2 regions of the Cryobacterium sp. W22_MBD10_FK3 genome follow, and region 2 is predicted to be linked to the other one. Evidence: riboswitches for the same ligand, from Rfam matches in the RefSeq annotation. Region 2 holds a riboswitch; the other holds the start of a gene.
What was found. A riboswitch is a leader RNA that binds a small molecule or an ion and turns the genes downstream of it on or off. The one in region 2 is predicted to bind thiamine pyrophosphate.

Region 1: another riboswitch for thiamine pyrophosphate. It lies ahead of thiM (hydroxyethylthiazole kinase); the one in region 2 lies ahead of ACEN2M_RS02145 (ECF transporter S component).

What each region holds. Positions count from the first base shown of each region.
Region 1 is NZ_JBGQOH010000002.1:32,702-38,703, forward strand. Features, by position in the region: gene ACEN2M_RS03090 (sensor histidine kinase) at 144-1,487, shown strand; gene ACEN2M_RS03095 (response regulator transcription factor) at 1,484-2,143, shown strand; TPP riboswitch at 2,195-2,288, shown strand; gene thiM (hydroxyethylthiazole kinase) at 2,282-3,088, shown strand; gene thiE (thiamine phosphate synthase) at 3,100-3,768, shown strand; gene ACEN2M_RS03110 (bifunctional hydroxymethylpyrimidine kinase/phosphomethylpyrimidine kinase) at 3,765-5,321, shown strand; gene ACEN2M_RS03115 (hypothetical protein) at 5,360-5,695, shown strand; gene ligD (non-homologous end-joining DNA ligase) at 5,764-6,002, opposite strand, start outside.
Region 2 is NZ_JBGQOH010000001.1:451,588-457,589, reverse strand. Features, by position in the region: gene ACEN2M_RS02165 (LLM class flavin-dependent oxidoreductase) at 1-819, shown strand, start outside; gene ACEN2M_RS02160 (hypothetical protein) at 848-1,477, shown strand; gene dinB (DNA polymerase IV) at 1,550-2,818, shown strand; gene ACEN2M_RS02150 (spore germination protein GerW family protein) at 2,828-3,154, shown strand; TPP riboswitch at 3,252-3,360, shown strand; gene ACEN2M_RS02145 (ECF transporter S component) at 3,393-4,046, shown strand; gene ACEN2M_RS02140 (ABC transporter ATP-binding protein) at 4,057-5,661, shown strand; gene ACEN2M_RS02135 (energy-coupling factor transporter transmembrane component T family protein) at 5,658-6,002, shown strand, end outside.

The DNA of each region.
Region 1 (6,002 bases), on a different contig from region 2:
GTCTGATCGTGTGATTCACGCACGCTAAGGGGTCCAAGTCACACTATTGACAGAACGGGGGCTAACTCCGTGGTGGCCGCGCGCAGCATCCTGAATGCTGGTGATCAGCCATCAGGCACGCCCACGATAAGAAAAGATCTCCCATGCTCAGCGCCGTATCGCCACGTTCTACTCCGCTCGCCTTGAAACGGCCCCGCTGGGTTCTTGCAGCTTTCTCCCCTCTGACCTGGCGCGAGTTCGCCTTCCACGCAGCGCACCTCCCCATCGCTGTCGCGGGCCTGCTCTGGTTCAGCGTGGCCGTTGCGGTGGGGTTGCCTGTCGGCGTCACCTGGGTGGGCCTGGTTGTCTCCGCGTTTCTCCTGGCCGGGTGCGGATGGTTCGCCTCCGCGACCAGGAAACTCTCGCGTCGGTTACTCGGCCAGGCCGTTGACGTTCCACGAAAGCACGACCTCAAGCCTGGTGCGGTCGGCTACGTCACCTCCAGATTCAGCCACGCCGCAACCTGGCGGGCGTTAGCGTTCCTGCCCGTGTCCTTCGCCTTGACGGTTGCCACATTCTGCATCTCCATCGGCGTTCTGGTGGCAGCGTTGGGGGCGATCACCCACTCGGTATGGGGTCAGTATCTGCCGGAACAGATCGGCAACGACGGCCAGCCCCATCGCGGCGCGCAATTCTTGGGGGAATTCGTCGATACCGTGCCCCTGCAGGTTGGATTCGCGGTGCTGGGCCTGGCTCTTTTCCTGTTCGTTTGGCCGAGCGTGAACCACGGGCTCTCCTCCCTGCAACGCGTGGTGATTCGGTCCATGCTCGGGGCAAGCCGAGCGGAGGCTCGGCTGACCGAAGTGACCCGCTCTCGCGCCGCCGTAGTCCAAAATGCCGACGACACCCTCCGTCGCATCGAACGCGAACTGCACGACGGCACCCAAGCGCGCCTCGTCGGTCTGGCAATGACCCTCGGAGACGCTCGCGACCGCCTCCAGCACGGCGCCGAACCAGGCGTTATTGCTCCTCTCGTCGACCAGGCACATTCCTCGACCAGGGAGGCTCTCGTTGAGTTGCGCGAGCTCGCCCGAGGGATGCATCCACCTGTACTCGACGACGGACTCGAGTCTGCCCTCATCTCGGCATGCTCCCGCGTCCCGTTCCCTGTGAATCTGGAAGTCTCGCTGATCTTCCGACCGTCGACGGTGATCGAATCGATCGCCTACTTCAGCGTCTTGGAGCTGCTCACGAATGCGTCCAAGCACGCCCGAGCCACTCAAGCGCGCGTCACAGTCTCCGAGCGCTCCGGTCGGATCGAGCTCGAGGTTCGCGACAACGGGCGCGGAGGAGCGTTCGTTTCGCCCGGAGATGGCGCAGGGCACCAGACCGGCCTCGCCGGCCTGCTGGAGCGGGCACGGTCCGTGGACGGAACGCTCGATGTCAATAGCCCCGCAGGAGGACCAACACTGATCACAATCTCCTTGCCCGCGGCTGCCGCTTCGTGAAGATAATCGTTGCCGACGACAGCACGATCGTCAGAGAGGGCCTCGTCGCGTTGCTCAGCAGTCGCGGACACCACATAGTGGCAGGGGTGAGCAACGGTGAGGAGGCCGTGGCAGCAGCTGAAGCGGCGTCATCCGCAAGCGGGGTCGACATCGTGATCATGGACATCCGCATGCCGCCCACCCACACCGACGAGGGCGTTCGAGCGGCGGTGCGAATCAAGCGGCACAACCCACAGGTTGGGGTGATGTTGTTCTCCCAATACGCGGAAGTGCGTTGGGCTCGGACCCTTCTGGACGTGGCGACGAGCGGCGTGGGATATCTGCTCAAGGATCGGGTCGCCGACGTGGGTTCGTTCATCGAGTCGTTGCACCAAGTCGGGATGGGGCACTTGGTACTCGACCCTGAGGTCGCGGCAGCGCTGATCGGGGCGCCACGCTCATCGTCCAATGCTCTCGACCTGCTCACTGCACGCGAAACCGACGTTCTGCGGCTGATGGCCGAAGGTCGCTCGAATGCCGCGATCGCACAAAGCCTGTTCCTGTCCAACGGCAGTGTGGAAAAATACGTCACTGCCCTGTTCGCCAAACTGGGCCTCCAGATGACAGCACACGATCACCGCCGGGTGCTCGCTGTGCTGCAGTATCTTTCGAGCTGAGCCGCGGCGCCCGCCTTGGGCGCTGAGCCGCTGCGATACGCTGGGCCAAAGCCAAGTGACACGGGGTGCTCCATCTGGAGCTGAGATAACACCCGTTGAACCTGATCTAGTTAGTACTAGCGAAGGGATGTCGCGCATATGCGCACGCCAGAAGACCTGATTTCATTCACCTGTTCAGCGCTCGACGAGATGCGGTCGCACCCGCCCCTCGTGCAGTGCATAACCAATGGTGTCGTGATGAACTTCACCGCGAACGTGCTGCTGTCGCTCGGTGCGGCTCCGGCGATGGTCGACATTCCGGGCGAGGCGGCAGCGTTCGCGCGGGTCGCCTCCGGGCTGCTCGTCAATCTCGGCACGCCCACCGCCGAACAACGCGACGCGATGATCGAGGCCGTCGCCGCCGCGAACGACGCCGGTACACCGTGGGTGCTCGACCCCGTTGCCGTCGGCTTCCTACCCGTGCGCACGCCGCTGGCGTTCGCCCTGCGCGACCTGCGACCCACGGTGGTGCGCGGAAACCCGTCGGAGATCATCGCGCTGGCAGGCGCCGGAACCGGCGGGCGCGGGGTCGACTCGTCCGACGAGGTGGATGCCGCCCTGGCCGCAGCAGACGCGCTGGCCGGGATGACCGGTGGGGTGATCGCCGTCTCCGGGCCCGTCGACATCATCACGGATGGCCGTGAGCTGGTGCGCATCGACAACGGGCATCCGCTGCTCACCCGCGTCACCGGCGGGGGCTGCGCTCTCGGCGCGGTCATCGCCGCGTTCGCCGCCGTCGACGCCGACAGGTTCGCCACCACGGTGGCCGCGGCCACGGTGTACACCGTCGCGGCAGAACTCGCGGCAGAGGCCGCCGCCGGGCCGGGCAGCTTCGCCGTCGCCTTCGTGGACGCACTGGCCACCGTCAATGCAGAGGACATCGCACGCCGGGCGGTGCTCCGATGAATGGTGTTGCGTTGGACCGCGCTCCACTGAACTTGGACCTGTCGCTGTACCTGGTGACCGACTCGGCGCAGGCCGCCGCGGCCGGGCGCAGCATCGTGGACGTGGTGCGGCACGCCGTTGCCGGAGGCGTGAGCGCCGTGCAGGTGCGCGAGAAGGAGACCGCCGGGCGGGAATTCCTGGACACCGTGCTGCGCATCGCGGATGTGCTGCCCGACACCGTGGCGCTGATCGTGAACGACAGGGTCGATGTGTTCCTGGCCGCCCGCGCCGCCGGGCGACGGCTGACCGGGGTGCACGTCGGGCAGTCCGACCTGCCCGTCGGAGCGGTGCGCGACCTCGTCGGGGCTGACGTCGTGATCGGGCTCAGCGCGTCGACAGATGCCCAGCTGCGCCGGGCGGCCGACGATCCGGCCCTGGTCGACTACGTCGGCATCGGCGCGCTGCACACCACGCGCACCAAAAAGGATGCACCGTCTGCCCTAGGTCTGGCCGAGTTCGCTCGCCTGGTCGGCGTCAGTACGCTGCCGGCCGTGGCCATCGGCGGGGTCGGCCTGGGCGACCTGGCCGCCCTCCGCGAATGCGGAGCGGCGGGCGCCGCCGTGGTGTCGGCGATCTGTGCGTCGCCGCACCCCGAGCAGGCGGCGCGAGAATTCCGGGCAGCCTGGGGCGTGACCGCATGACCGGCCAGGCTTCCCGCATTGCCCGCGTGTTGAGCATCGCCGGCACGGACCCCACCGGTGGGGCGGGTATCCAGGCAGACCTCAAGAGCATCGCGGCGAACGGCGGCTACGGCATGGCCGTGGTCACCGCGCTGGTCGCGCAGAACACCCACGGCGTGCGCTCGGTGCATGTGCCGCCGGTCTCGTTCCTGCGCGAGCAGTTGCACGCCGTGAGCGACGACGTCGAGATCGATGCCGTCAAGATCGGGATGCTGGCCGATGTGCACGTCACCCGCACCGTGAGCGAGTGGCTCGACCAGGTGAAGCCCAGGCTCGTGGTGCTCGACCCGGTGATGATCGCCACCAGCGGCGACCGCCTGCTCACCGAAGATGCCGAACAGGCGCTGCGCGACCTATTGAGCGTCGTGCACCTGGTGACGCCCAACATTCCGGAGCTGGCCATCCTCGCCGGTTCTCCCGTGGCCACCGACTGGGCGGCGGTGCTGCGCCAGGCGCAGCAGGTCGCCGAGACGTACCGGGTTCTCGTGCTGGCCAAGGGCGGGCACCTGGCCGGTGACCTCGTGCCAGACGCCCTCGTCGATGCCCGCACCGTGCGGGAGTTTCCCGGGGCACGGATCGACACCCGCAACACCCACGGAACCGGGTGTTCCTTCTCCTCCGCCATCGCGACCAGGGCGGCCGCCGAGGCCGGCGCGGTCGGGCCGAGTCTCGCGCAGTGGGGCGACGCCGTCGCCGAGGCGAAACTCTGGCTGACCGAGAGCATCGCCCACGCCGACGACCTGCAGGTCGGCTCCGGCCACGGGCCGATCCAGCACTTCGCCGGGCTGTGGCAGCGTGGCGGCCTGCAAACACGGCCCACCCCGACACAGGTGGCCGAGTCATGGTGGCACGACATCCTCGACATCCGCACCGACACCGACGAGCTGCCGTTCGTCCGCGCGCTCGGGGACGGCTCGCTGCACCGGGAGGCCTTCGTCTGGTACCTCGCCCAGGATGCCCTCTACCTGCGCGACTACGCCCGGATGCTGGCTGTCGCGAGCCGACTCGCCCCGACCGCCGTCGAGCAGACGTTCTGGGCAGCCTGCGCGCACGGCGCGATGGCTACGGAACTTGACCTGCACTCCAGCTGGATCGCCGAGGAGGTCCTCGCTGGCGCGCAGCCCAGCGCGGCGACAACGGCCTACCTCAACCACCTGGCAGCCGCCGCCGCGAGCGGCGACTACGGCGTGCTCGTCGCAGCGCTGTTGCCGTGCTTCTGGATGTACCAGGACGTCGGCATGCGGCTTCATCCGCTGTCGCACGATGCGCATCCGTACCGCAGTTGGCTGGACACCTATGCCGATGAGGCGTTCGCCGCCTCCTCCACGCGCGCGATCGAAATCGTCACGGCGGTCGCCTCCACCTCGGCTGAACCGACCCGGCACCGCATGGCCGTCGCCTTCCGCGCGTCTGCGGGGCACGAACGAGCATTCTTCGCGGCGCCGCTGCAAAATGCGCGTGAGGAAAGCAGACGCCTCGAGGACCCGCCGCCGCTGAATGAGACCGTCGCGTAGGAGGTGTGCCGCAACCCGACTCTCATACAATCTGACCTATGACTGACACTGCTTTCAAGCTGGGCGACGACGTCTTCACTTCGCGCGCACGCGGCACAATCATCGATGTTCGGGCCACTCCTTCTGGCAACTGGGTCTTCGGCGTCGAGGACGTCACCGGCGAGGTGAGCTACTTCACCGGCAAGGCCCTCCGTCTCGCGCAGAGCAATCACATTCCCAGCCCGCACGAGACTTCCGTCCCAGAGCTCGAGGTCGACCAGACCATCGCTCCGCGCCCGGAAGAAGATATCGCCGACGTTCTGAGGGCAAAGCCAGACGTCGAAGACCACAGCGAGCATCGAGTGAAAACACCCCCTGCGCCGGGCGCGAACTAAGGGCGACGGGCGCTTCCGCCGCGTTCGGCCGCATCCGAGCGTGGCCCGCCAGGCCCGACGAGCTACCTTCAGCCGCGGCCGGCCCACGGGTCGTAGTCGACCTCCAACGGGCCCTGGTCGGGCCGGAGGGTCTCAGGGACATGCTGCAGGTTGACGCGCACCCGGTACCAGAGGGAGCTCGCGCCACGCATGCCGTCGACGAGCACGTCCGCGGGCTCGAGGCAGGTGACGACGTCCGGATGCCGGGACTTCCAGGCGTCGAGGCCGGCGATGGCCTCTTCCTTGGTCTTCGCCCGGGCGATCTCGA
Region 2 (6,002 bases):
GCAGCGAGGAACCCCACCTTCGCGACGCTCGAGGTCGGCACTCTGGCCGAGCTCTTTCCCGGCCGTCTGCGGGTGGGGGTCGGGCACGGCATGCCCGGTTGGCTGCGGCAGACCCAGAGCTGGCCGGCCAGCCCGCTGGCCATGCTCGCCGAGACCGTCGACCTGATGCGCGCCCTTCTGCGCGGGCACACCGCCACCGTCTCCGGCCGGTACGCCCACGCGGATGCCGTCAGCCTCGCCGGCGCCCCGGCCACGGTGCCGCCGGTCCTGGCCGGCGTGCGCGGACCGAAGTCCCTCGCCCTGGCCGGCGCTTGCGCCGACGGGGTGGTGCTGGCCGAACCCGTTACGCCCGAGTACCTCGCCGTCGCCATCGCTGCGCTCGACGCCGGACGTGACGCACCGGCCGACACGTTCGGGTTCCCAGACCTCCGCCCGCAGCTCGGGAGCCGCCACGTGGTCGCGTACGCCGTGGCCGCCGTCGACGAGAACCCCGCCAGCGCCCGCGCCCTCGTGCGGCCGGCGCTGGAGTGGATCGGCGAGCCGGACTGGGCCCCGCACATCAGGGTGCTTTCGTTCGCCGAGGACTTCGCCGCCCTGCGCGCCGCCAGCGCCAGCCGGGCGGACTTCGCCCAGGCGCTGCCCGACCAGTGGGTCGACCAGCTCGCCGTGGTGGGCACCGGCGGCGACGCCCGCCGGCGGATCGACGAGCTGCACGCCGCCGGCGCCACGAGTGTCGTCCTGATGCCGGTCGGAGCTGACCCTGTGAATGCTCTGGAGTCCCTGGCCGCGGTCCTGTCGGAGCGGGCTGGTGCCGTTTAGGCTGGAAAGCCAACCGAAGGAGAGCGCCATGGGATTCCTCGATCGACTGCTGGGCCGCCCAGAACAGCCGGAGCAGCCGCGGCCCGCGGCCGGACCGCAGCGCACCGATGACGAGATCGCCGTGGAGCGCTACCGGTATCTGTTGCGCACGGCGCCGCCGGAGACCATCGAGCAGGTGCACACCGAAGCGTTCAGCAAGCTCACCGACCAGCAACGCGACGTGTTGTTCCAGCAGCTCACCGAGAACGCCATGGAGGGCGAACGTCCCGCCAACGCCGAACCGGCCACTCTCGCGAAGTCGGCCACCCGGGCCGAGCTGCGCCAGCCGGGCACGCTGGACCGGGCGTTCGGGGGCGATCAGGCCGGCGGACGGCAGGGCCCCGGCTTCGGCAGCATGCTCGGCGCATCGCTCTTGGGCACCGTGGCCGGCTACGTGGTCGGGTCGGCGTTGGTGAGCGCCTTCCTGCCCGACCTCGGCGGTGGGGCGGATGCGTCCGGTGACGCCGGCGGAGACTCCGCCACCGATTCCGGCACCGATTCCGGCACCGAAACCAACGCCGAGTCCGGCGCAGACTCCGGGGGAGACTTCGGCGGCGATTCCGGCGGGTTCGGCGACTTCGGCGGCGGCGGCGATTTCGGCGGCGACTTCGGTTTCTAACCGGCCAGTGACCGCATCCACCCTGTACTCTCGAAGGTAGCTTCGAGTTGAAGCAGAAGGGTGCGGTTGGGCATGAGTAGGCAAGACGGCAGCGATCGGCAGACCACCGGCGCCGACGTCGACGACACCACCGCCACCATGCTCCACATCGACATGGATGCGTTCTTCGCCTCCGTCGAGCTGCTCGACCACCCCGAACTGGTGCACCTGCCCGTCGTCATCGGCCACAGGTCCGGGCGCTCGGTGGTGACGGCGGCGAACTACGTGGCGCGCAAATACGGGGTCAACTCGGCCATGCCAATGGCCGTCGCGTTGCGCCGGTGCCCGGCCGCCATCGTTCTCGAACCGCACATGAGCCGCTACGCGGAGGTCTCCCGCCAGGTGATGGGCATCTTCGCCGACATGACGCCGATGGTCGAACCGTTGAGCATCGACGAGGCGTTCCTGGATGTCACCGGCGCCCGCAGGGTGCACGGTTCGCCCGCGGAGATCGCCCAGAAGATCCGGGCGCGGGTGTTCGCCGAGACCGGGCTCACCTGCTCGGTCGGGGCCGCGTCGACCAAGTTCGTGGCCAAACTGGCCTCGGGCAGGGCCAAGCCAGACGGACTGCTCGTGATTCCGGCGGAGGACACCATCGGCTTCCTGCATCCGCTGCCCGTCGGCGCCCTCTGGGGAGTGGGCGCCACCACCGAAGGGGCATTGCTCGCTCTGGGACTGCGCCGGGTGAGCGACATCGCCCACGCACCCCTGGAGCTGCTGCAGCGCGCCGTGGGGGGCGCCACCGCGCAGAAGCTGCACGATCTGTCGTGGGGCATCGATCCGCGCAGCATCAACCTCGAGCGCGAGGAGAAGAGCATCGGGCACGAGGTGACCTTCGAACACGACGTGACGGATGTCGCCCGGTTGCGCAGCGAACTGCTCCGCCAGTCCGATGCGGTGGCGGCCAAGTTGCGCGGCAACGGACTGGTGGCCCGCACCGTGGTGCTCAAGCTGCGCTACGCCGACTTCAGCACGGTGACCAGGTCGCGCACCCTGACCGAGCCCACCAATGTGGGCCGGCGGATCTACGAGGAGGTCGCCGCCAGCTTCGACGTGCTCTCGGCCCGGGGGATCCGGGTGCGTCTGATCGGCGTGCGGGCCGAGCAGCTGGGCACCGGCGACGGCGCCGGGATGGGGCTGTGGGACGACGACGACGACTGGCGGGAGGCCGAACTCGCCGTGGACACCGTCACCGCCAGGTTCGGCCGCGGCATCGTGCGGCCGGCGTCGCAGCTGGGCGGAGGGAGCGCTCCGAAGCGGGATGTGCACCCGTTCGGCACACCGAAGCAGGTGGGGGAGTAACCTCGCAGCATGACTAATCTCGCCTTGAAGCTTGCAGAAAACGCTCGGTCCATCGGCGTCAGGTCCGCCTACGGAGACCCCGTAGAGATCGAGGGCGTCACCATCGTTCCGGTTGCCCTGGTGCAGTACGGCTTCGGCGGCGGCGGCGAAGGCGACGACTCCGCGGCGGCCGGCGGCGGCGGGGGCGGCATGGCCATCCCGATCGGCGCCTACGTCAAGTCCGGCGGAGCGGCCCGCTTCGAGCCGAACGTGATCTCGCTGCTGGCCGTCGGCATCCCCTTCGTCTGGGTAGCCGGCAAGGCCGTGGCCCGAATCATCCGCGCGCTCAAGCGCTAGCGGAGCGGGGCCGTAGCCCCAGCCGACCTCCGAGGGTGACGGGCGATGGTGTGACGCCGCCCGTCCCACCGGCATGCCCAGCCGCGGTCTATACTCGAAGCTGAACACGGGAGTCCGGTGAACCGGGCTGAGAGGAAGCTACTTCAGCTTCGACCGTCGAACCTGATCTGGATCATGCCAGCGCAGGGAGGCTTCTCAATCCCGTGCCCTGTATTCATCTACGGAAAGGGCACGATCAGTGCACGCATCAACTCATCTTCTGGCTCCGTCCACGTCGCGAACACCGCGGGTGTTGAAATGGCGGGTCGTCGACATTGTCGTGGCCAGCGTCATCGGCGTCGCCAGCGGCGTGATCTTCTGGGCCTGGGGCCTGGCCTGGTCGCCGCTCAGCGCCCTGCTGGCCTTCACCCCCGGGCTCGAGGGCCTCTTGGCCGGCGGCTGGCTGTTCGCCGGTGTGCTCGGCGGGCTCATCATCCGCAAACCCGGCGCCGCGGTCTACACCGAGGTCGTCGCCGCGGTGGTGTCGATGCTCATCGGCACGCAGTGGGGCTTCTCCACGCTGATCTGGGGTGTGGTCGAAGGCCTGGGCGCCGAGATCGTGCTGGCGCTGTTCTTCTACGCCAATTGGCGCCTCGGCGTCGCCCTGCTGGCCGGTGCCGGCGCCGGTGTGGCGGTGGGCCTGCTCGACACCACCTTCACGAGCTACGCCGCCCTCGACTTCGGCTATAAGGCCGTCTACTTCGTCTCCGCGGTCGTGTCCGGCATGGTGCTGGCCGGGCTGCTCTCCTGGTTGGCGGTGCGGGGGCTCGCCCGCACCGGCGCGCTCAGCCGGTTCGCGTCCGGCCGCGAATCGGGGCAGAGCGACCGGGTCCAGACGTCGCCCGCACGGTGACCTGGTTGGGATGCCCGCAGCGCGTCGCCGGGGCCCGCTCATGACCGGCGGCGCCAGGGTCACGGCCTCCGGCTGGGGCTGGCGGCACGCCGGTCGCGCGCGCGCCGCGGTCTCCGGGCTCGATCTCGACATCCGCCCGGGGGAGCGGGTACTCGTGCTCGGGCCCAGCGGTGCCGGCAAGAGCACGCTGATGCACGCCCTCGCCGGTGTGCTCGGCGACGACGAGGATGGCGACGAGACCGGTGAGCTGCTCGTCGACGGCCGGCGGCCCAGCCAGTCCCGCGGCCGGGTGGGTCTGGTGCTGCAGGACCCCGACTCGCAGGTTGTGCTGGCCAGGGTGGGCGACGACGTTGCCTTCGGCTGCGAGAACCTCGCGGTTCCGGCCGTCGAGATCTGGCCGCGGGTGCGCCGCGCCCTGGCCGACGTGGGCCTCGACCTGCCGCTGGCGCACCCGACCAGCGCCCTCAGCGGCGGGCAGAAACAGCGCCTGGCCCTGGCCGGTGTGCTGGCCATGCGCCCGGGCCTGGTGCTGCTCGACGAACCCACCGCCAACCTCGACCCCGACGGCGTGGTGGAGGTGCGCGACGCCGTGCTGCGCTCGGTCGAGGCTACCGGTGCCACCCTGATCGTGATCGAGCACCGGGTTGCCGTCTGGCAGCACGTGGTAGACCGCATCATCGTGCTCGACCCGGCGGGTGGGATCCTCGCCGACGGACCCACCGGCACCGTGCTCGACGCCGAAGGCGAGCGTCTCGCCGCCGCCGGGGTCTGGATCCCGCGGTTTCCCCCGGAGACGCCAGACCGTCGTGGCCGCACCGACTCCGACGACGGCCGGCTGCTGCTGACCGCCGAAGGCTTGGCCGTCGGGCGGGTCCCGTTCGCCCGCAAGCAGGCCGTCGTGGTCGCTGACGACCTCACCCTCGGCATCCGGGCTGGCACGGCCACCGCGATCACCGGACCGAACGGCACCGGCAAGTCCACCCTCGCGCTCACCCTGGCCGGGCTGCTCGCCCCGGCGGGTGGACGCCTCAGCGCCGAAGCGTCGCTGGCCGCGGGGCTCGGGCCTGCCCCGCATCGTTGGCGTTCCCGCGACCTCCTGGAACGGATCGGCACCGTGTTCCAGGACCCGGAACACCAGTTCCTCGCCGGTACGGTGCGGGACGAGCTCGCCATCGGTCCCCGTGCCCTCGGACTGGACGGCACCGCCAGGACCGAGCGGGTGGACGGGCTCCTGCATCGGCTGAGGCTGGATCATCTCGCCGACGCGAACCCGTTCACGCTGTCGGGTGGCGAGAAGCGCCGGCTCTCCGTGGCCACGGTGCTGGCGACCCGGCCCCGGCTGCTCGTGCTCGACGAACCGACCTTCGGCCAGGATTCCCGCACCTGGGCTGAGCTCGTGCGGTTGCTGGCCGAACTGCTGGACACCGGCACCGCCGTGGTGGCCGTGACGCACGACGAGCAGTTCGTGACCGCGCTGGCGGATGCGCGGCTCACCCTGGTGCCGGCGCAGGCGCAGGCGCCGGCGAGCGGCCGTAGCGTGACGACTGCGCGGCCCCAGCACATCGGATCGTCGGGCACCGGCCAGACGCCGCCGGCCGGAACGGACCTGCCGTGAGCCTGATGACGCCGGAGATCCGGCCGAGCGCGATCGCCCGGGTGAACCCGGTGGCCAAGCTCGCCGTGGCGCTCCTGATCAGTTGCGCGCTGATGCTGTCCATCGACTGGGTCTCTGCGGCCGTCGCCCTCCTGCTCGAGGCCGTGCTGTTGGCCTGGTGCGGGCTGAGTGCCCGCCAGTTCTGGCTGCGCACCGCACCGGTCTGGATCGCCGCACCCTTCGCCGTGCTCACCACGGTGCTCTACGGGCAGGACTCCGGGGCCGTGCTGTTCGCCGTCGGGTTCGTGTCGGTCACCGAGGGATCGGTGGCGCTCGCCCTCGCGATCGGACTGCGGATCCTG